Regions from separate parts of the Shewanella sp. VK101 genome, predicted to be linked through region 2. Evidence: predicted binding sites of a transcription regulator. Region 2 holds the regulator's gene; each other region holds the start of a gene.

Region 1 (2,269 bases), 1.4 Mb from region 2:
GCAGCCACCCCCAGCAGACGGATGCCTCGGCCGTTGGCTCTTTGCAATGCCTGGGTCAGCAAGTCATCCAGCAGGCGTACAGATAACTCACTCGAGCGGGTTTCTATAGTGGTCTGTTTAAAGTCACTGAACTTGAGTTTGACCACCAGCTTATGAATTTGCCTGTCTTTGGCTCCGCGCTCCAGACGGCGGGCCAACTCCTGCACCAACTGTGGCATTACCTGGCGACACTGGGCCAGGGTATGAATATCCTCTGCCAGCGTGGTTTCTACCCCAACAGACTTGCGCTCTCGGTTGATGGTCAGTTCACGCTCGTCTATCCCCTGAGCCCTTTCATAAAGCAAGGTACCAAACTTTCCAAACCGCTGTTGCAACTTGGCCAGCGGCACCTTTTGTACATCCGCGCAGGTATGCAGCCCCATATCGGCCAGCTTCTGAGCGGTGACCTTACCGACGCCGGGGATCTTGATAAGCGGCAGGTTTTTTACAAACTCGGGCAGTGCCTGTGGCGTGACCACATACTGGCCGTTGGGCTTGTTGAGATCCGATGCCACCTTGGCGAGAAACTTCACCGGGGCGATACCTGCCGAGGCCGTCAGGCCGGTTTCCGCCAGGATATCAGCGCGAATAGCCTCGGCAATGAGGGTGGCCGAGCCTTGGTATAGTGAGCTATCGGATACATCCAGGTAGGCTTCATCCAGCGACAGAGGTTCAATCAGTGAGGTATAGCGGGCGAAGATGGCCCGTATCTCTGCCGAGACTTCCTTATAGACAGGCATGCGCCCGGGGATCAGCAGCAGATCCGGGCAAAGCTTTAACGCATAGGCCGAAGCCATGGCAGAGCGAACGCCAAATTTACGCGCCTCATAATTGCAGGTGCTTATCACCCCGCGTCTGTCACTGCTGCCGCCGACGGCCAGAGGTCGGCCACGATATTCTGGAAAATCACGCATCTCCACCGCGGCAAAATAGCAGTCCATGTCGATATGTATGATCTTTCTCAAGCTTGCTTTCCGGATCTCAAAGGGCTCGGTCGAGCCGGACACAAACAGAGTACTGTATAAAAACACAGTTAACAAGCCAGGATAACGAAAAAGCAGATCAATCGAGAGCAAAAAAGGAGAGCCAAGGCTCTCCTTAATGGATTTAAAGCTCGTCTTAATCGATGCGGAACTGACCTATGTTGCGCCCCAGAGCCGTGGCCAACTGTTGGAATGCCAGCATCTGATGTGACAGCTCTTCGCTGGCGCTCAGGGATTCATCGGAGCGGCCACGAACATTTTCAATGTTGCAGGCCACTTCTTCGGCCACCACAGCCTGCTGGCCTATCGCCGCAGTGATCTCCATGGCTTGCAGCTGGATGGCATCCACTGCCGCGGTTATTTCTGTCAGTGCCCGCTCAACTTCCAGAGTCAGGCTTTGGCCCTGGTTGGCCTCCCTGACTCCGGCTTCCATCACCTGTTCGGCTTGTTGTGCCTGTTGCTGCAAAGTCTGGATAATACCCTGAATATTGGTCGTGGAGTCCTGAGTGCGGGATGCCAGGGTACGCACCTCATCGGCCACAACCGCAAAGCCCCTTCCCTGCTCGCCGGCGCGAGCCGCTTCAATGGCGGCGTTGAGTGCCAGCAGATTGGTTTGCTCGGCAATGGCGCGGATCACACTGAGCACCTCGCCTATCTCCTCTGAGCTGCTTCTGAGCGCTCGAATAACCCCGGCGGCTTGGTTGACCTGAGTAGAAAGTGAGTGCATTCCCTGACTGGCCTGCTGCACCACATCTGCGCCGTTTCTTGACTGCAACAACGCCGTCTCGGCAAACTCGGCGGCTCGTTGGGCGCTGGTCGCCATCTCCTGGCTTGTGTGGGCCATTTCGGTAGCGGCTGTGGCCACTGAGGCAATTTCCTGTTTCTGGGCGCTGACAGAGGCCAGTGCGTTGTCACACACTTCAGCCGCGGCGGCAACACCATTATCCACCCGACCACTGAGCTCACGGGTTTCCAGCAACAGACTCTGCACCTTGGCGGCAAAAAGGTTGAATGCCGCGCCGAGACGCCCAAGTTCATCGACACGGTTGATTTCAATGCGGCGTGACAAGTCGCCCTCACCCTCGGCGATATCTTCCATGGTGTGCAGCAGGCTATTGAGATTACGCCGAAACGGCAACATCATCAGGAAAACGGTTAACGCCACCAGTAAAATAATCCCCACTGAGACCAGGCTGGTTTGCCAAAGGCTTTGCTTCACAGGTGCCTGAAACACTTCATTGGGCAAC
Region 2 (2,269 bases):
CCCAATAGAGGCTCACTGGCACCAATTGAATATCCAGTTGTGGATTGGCCTGATGCAGGTTCAGCAGAGAAGTGAAACAGCTGAGAAATGGCTTGTTGCTCTTGCGCTTGCCGAATAGGGGCTTGGCTCCTTCCAGGCAGACGACTCGGGGAACGGTAATATCATCAACCTTGAGTGCCTCATAAGGACAAGGCAAACCAAACTTACGGGTGACTTCCGCCAATGCCGCAATATCACTGACAGATTCCGTCTTCATTACATAGGCCATCGGCTTAGCCGGATCCAGGTTCAAATCGGCGAAAGGATCCTGAGGCACCACAGTGGTATGCACCAGCTTGCTTTGGAGCCAGCGAAGAGATTTAAACCAGAATGAATCTTGTTTGGACATGTTTTTTTCAGTGTCTGAGCCACAATCAATAGCCCAATAGAATACCAGAATTTCCTGAACCTTAGCTAGGGAAGGTGCGAACCGGCCCCGGCAGTTCCTCTGGCCAATGCCTTGAACTCCCCATGCTGCATGGGCCAAGCCGTTAAAACCAAAGCACCGAATGGCTTACTTAGCCACTCCCTAAAAGTTTCAGTTTTGGTTAATACTTGCACTGATAAAAATACTGTATATACTAACAGGTACTGTATGAAAAAACAGGAATCACCATGAGACCACTGACACCGCGCCAGGCACAGATTCTGGAACTGATTAAACGCAATATAGCCGACACCGGCATGCCGCCAACCCGGGCCGAAATTGCCACCCGGCTGGGCTTCAAGAGCGCCAATGCCGCCGAGGAACACCTCAAGGCATTGGCCAAGAAAGGCTGTATTGAGATCATGCCAGGCACCTCTCGTGGTATTCGCCTGCCTCATGATGAACAAGCGGAGTCAGAAACAGGCTTGCCCCTGATTGGTCAGGTTGCCGCCGGTGAACCCATACTGGCTCAGGAACACGTTGAGCAGTATTACCAGGTCGACCCTGGCATGTTCCACCCCAATGCCGACTTTCTGCTACGGGTACGCGGCGACAGCATGAAGAACATAGGTATTCTCGAAGGTGATCTCCTGGCGGTTCACAAGGTACAGGAAGCCCGTAACGGTCAAGTCGTGGTGGCCAGGGTTGAAGACGATGTAACTGTGAAACGCTTTGAAAAGAAAGGTAATGTGGTTTATCTACATGCCGAGAACGAGGCTTACTCCCCAATAAAAGTCGACCTGACTTTCCAGCCATTGACCATTGAAGGACTGGCGGTAGGGATAATACGCAATGGAGACTGGCTATGAGCATAATGACTGGCAACGCCCCAAGACACCCAGGCCTGTGGACAGACACCGGTATTGCCGGCAATCAGCCTTGGCAACATACCGGTATCTCCAGCTTGGCCAGCCATAGCCAGGGACGTCAGGAATTATTGCGCCTCTGCCCTCAATTGGCGCAATTGAGTCAACAGGGACGCTGGATAGTCTTGATTAACGCCCCGGCCAGCATAGGTTACAAAGAAACCTTAGCAAGGGCCGGTGTCAGAATGGATAGAGTACTCTTGGTGCGCACCAAGGATGAAGTAGAAGCCTTGTGGGCAACGGAAAGAGCCCTGACCAACGGCACCTCCAGTGCAGTGATCAGTTGGATAGACAGCCTGGATGCCCGTGATAACCGCCGATTGCAGCTGGTCGCCCGTAACGCCAGAGCCATGGGCATAGTGTTGGAAACGGGACAGCAGGCGAAAGAGGTGGATAACCACCTCAACGAACTTACCCACTCCATCCATTGATTGTGTTTAAAGGCCATCCCTGGGATGGCCTTTTTTCTGTGCCTTTTTGGTGCAATGCCTTCCCCTGTCAATCGGCGGCAAACCGCGCAGCTCTGCTACTCACACAGAATTCACCTCTGGATTAACAGACGCTTTTTTTTCATATAGTTAGAAAACATCGTGATCTTGATCAATATTTAATCTACAAGTAATGTAAGAACAACGATTGTGTTATCTCCATGCAATTCGTCGTAGGTTGACCGCCCCATTTCGATTCATAGCGAGTGGTGCCGTCGCCGGAAATGCTGAGTATATTCAGCGGTAAGTGCAACAGTGGTCACCACCTGTATACCTAGAGCTAAGTGAAACCGCCGCCGCACTTTGAAGTCATCGTTGCTTTTTTGGGAACTGAAGAGTTTGCATAGAGCAAAGACTTACTGTGTGACTCTTCTTTGTAGTTGCGAATGCAATTGACAGAGGAGATGTCTTGTGAAGCAATGGCTGTGTGTTTTGCTGACCTTGTTGTG
Region 3 (2,269 bases), 2.0 Mb from region 2:
TTGGGTAAAGAGGATGACCAAGGCAAACGCAGTTGCTGCCGGCGCCGGCTTGGCGTCCAGCAATTGCCCCATATTAACCAGGGCAACGGTAATGGATATGACAAACAGATCCAGCATAGACCAGCGTCCAATCCATTCTATGATATGAAACCCGGCCATCAGTGGCCGTTTGGGGATAGGCAGGTTGAAACTGATCGCCGTCAGATAGAAAGCCAGGCCGATAATCTTCAGCCAGGGCACCAGAATACTGGCGGTAAAGACTATGATGGCGATGGGTAACATGTCCGACTGTACCAGATGGGTGATGCCGGAAAAAATGGTGTCGTAGGTAACCTTGCCCTGTTTGGTGAGCATGGTAATGGGATAGATGTTGGCCGGGATCAACAAGATGGCCGCCGTGATCAGCAAGGCCCAGCTTTTTTGCAGACTGGTTTCGTCCCTTAGCCTGAGTGGGTTTTGGCAGCGGCTGCAGTACTCATCCTCTATCAGGTTGAGTTTCTTGCAGGCAGGGCAGGTGCACAGGCCCATGTCTTTGCCCTGGATCTGCTTTCTAGCTTTCATCGAGAAAACTCCACATATGCTCCAGGTTATATTCGCGCTGCAGGAAGAGAGTCACCAAAAACAGCATGGTAAAACAAAAGGTTCCCATGCCAAAGTAAACATCGGAGAAGTCGGACAACTGAAAGGCGGAAACCAGGAAACTGATCACATAAATTTCCAGCATGGTCATTTGCGACAGCAGGCCTTGCTTCTTGAGCAACCAGGTGAGAACCCCTCGCCAGAAGTGATGCTGCACCAGACCTGTCTTGATGATCAGTACCTGAACAAAAATCGACAGATTGAGTACTCCTGGGGCTATTACTGCCGCCACCAATACGGCAATCCCCACTATCCAATAACCTTGGTCAATTACCGCCAGGGCACCTTGGTATGCGGTCGTGGTTCTGACACTGCCGAGAAAGTGCATTTCCAATACAGGTAGCAGCATGGCGGGCAGATAAAACAGCAGGGCACTGATACATAACGCCAGCATGCCATTGATAGAACAATAGGGCGCATCATAAAGCGCTGTATGGCATCTGGGACAAAGCGCTCTGACGCCGGAGGGCAAGGCGCGTTTACTCACAGCCAAATCACAGGCGCGGCAGAGCACTATGCTGCAGTCCGGTTTGTTGTCGCTTGGAGTATAAGCTTTCAAATGCTGGATATGTCCTGTTCTGGCCATGGTGACCCAAACTTAGTCGTCAACACACTAACTGCGTTGCGCGTGGGTCCATTGGAGTTAATCGACAAAACAAACTCGCAAATACTATCAGAAAGAGCGCGTCTCTTGCATCTATAGCGCATTTTATGTCACTCTATGTACTGTATATTTAAACAGTGTGAGGAAGGTCATGGCCGTTATAACTCAGTACGTTGTGGTCAGAGAAGGGGTTGAGAAGATGACATTTACATCTAAGAAGGAGGCAGACGCCTACGATAAGATGCTCGACATCGCGGATAACTTAATCCCCTTTATTCAAGCCAGTGAATTGGAACTGGATGATAATACAGCGGAAAAACTTGCTTTTTATTTAGCTTCTCATAAAGATACACTGGCGAATCTGCTCAAGGGCGCCCCGGTAAAAGCACCGGCCCCCGCCAAGAGCAGTAAGAAGAAGACAGAACCAGAAAAGGCATAACCCGGGAATACAGATGAAAGCTCAGTTTTACGATACGCTCAACCGTCAGGTACAGGCACTGTTTGCCGGTGAAGACGATGTCATTTGTGCCATGGCCAATTTCTCAGCTTTGCTGAATGAACACCTTGAAGACATCAATTGGGTGGGCTTCTATCTGCTCAAGGGTGAGCAACTGGTGCTTGGGCCCTTTCAAGGGAAACTGGCCTGTACCCGAATTCCAATGGGTAAAGGTGTCTGTGGCACCGCGGCCGCCAAGGCCGAGACTCAGTTGGTTGAGGATGTACATCAGTTTGCCGGACATATCGCCTGTGATGCCGCCAGCAACTCTGAAATTGTGATCCCTGTTTACCAAAAGGGCGAACTGATTGCCGTGCTGGATATCGACAGTCCCAGCCTGTCGCGCTTCGATAAAGAGGATCAAACCGGGCTGGAGACCCTGGTGCAGAGTCTGGAAAAGTGCTTATTTGGTTAATTCCCGTACAATCTGCCACAATTGGTGGTCGCTTTAAGGCGCGTGCAGCTTATAATAGGCGGCCGCTTTGAGGGCCAAATGACCGTTTGTGGTGCTTGGCCGTATCAGGCTGAAA

Evidence for each region. The regulator LexA, encoded in region 2, represses DNA repair genes until DNA is damaged. The targets are predictions, from matches to a motif close to TACTGTATNNNNATACAGTA.
Region 1: a site for LexA is predicted at 1,055-1,074, ahead of dinB (DNA polymerase IV). Genes of this name have one in related genera too.
Region 3: a site for LexA is predicted at 1,364-1,383, ahead of ACSHSR_RS09460 (YebG family protein). Genes of this name have one in related genera too.

Annotation. Positions count from the first base shown of each region.
Region 1 covers NZ_CM151402.1:3,633,932-3,636,200, forward strand. Annotated here, with positions in the region: gene dinB (DNA polymerase IV) at 1-1,004, opposite strand, end outside; gene ACSHSR_RS16210 (methyl-accepting chemotaxis protein) at 1,159-2,269, opposite strand, start outside.
Region 2 covers NZ_CM151402.1:94,446-96,714, reverse strand. Annotated here, with positions in the region: gene plsB (glycerol-3-phosphate 1-O-acyltransferase PlsB) at 1-388, opposite strand, end outside; gene lexA (transcriptional repressor LexA) at 655-1,275, shown strand; gene ACSHSR_RS00430 (cell division inhibitor SulA) at 1,272-1,763, shown strand; partial or broken gene coxB (cytochrome c oxidase subunit II) at 2,232-2,269, shown strand, end outside.
Region 3 covers NZ_CM151402.1:2,076,448-2,078,716, forward strand. Annotated here, with positions in the region: gene ACSHSR_RS09450 (paraquat-inducible protein A) at 1-561, opposite strand, end outside; gene ACSHSR_RS09455 (paraquat-inducible protein A) at 551-1,198, opposite strand; gene ACSHSR_RS09460 (YebG family protein) at 1,395-1,682, shown strand; gene ACSHSR_RS09465 (GAF domain-containing protein) at 1,696-2,154, shown strand.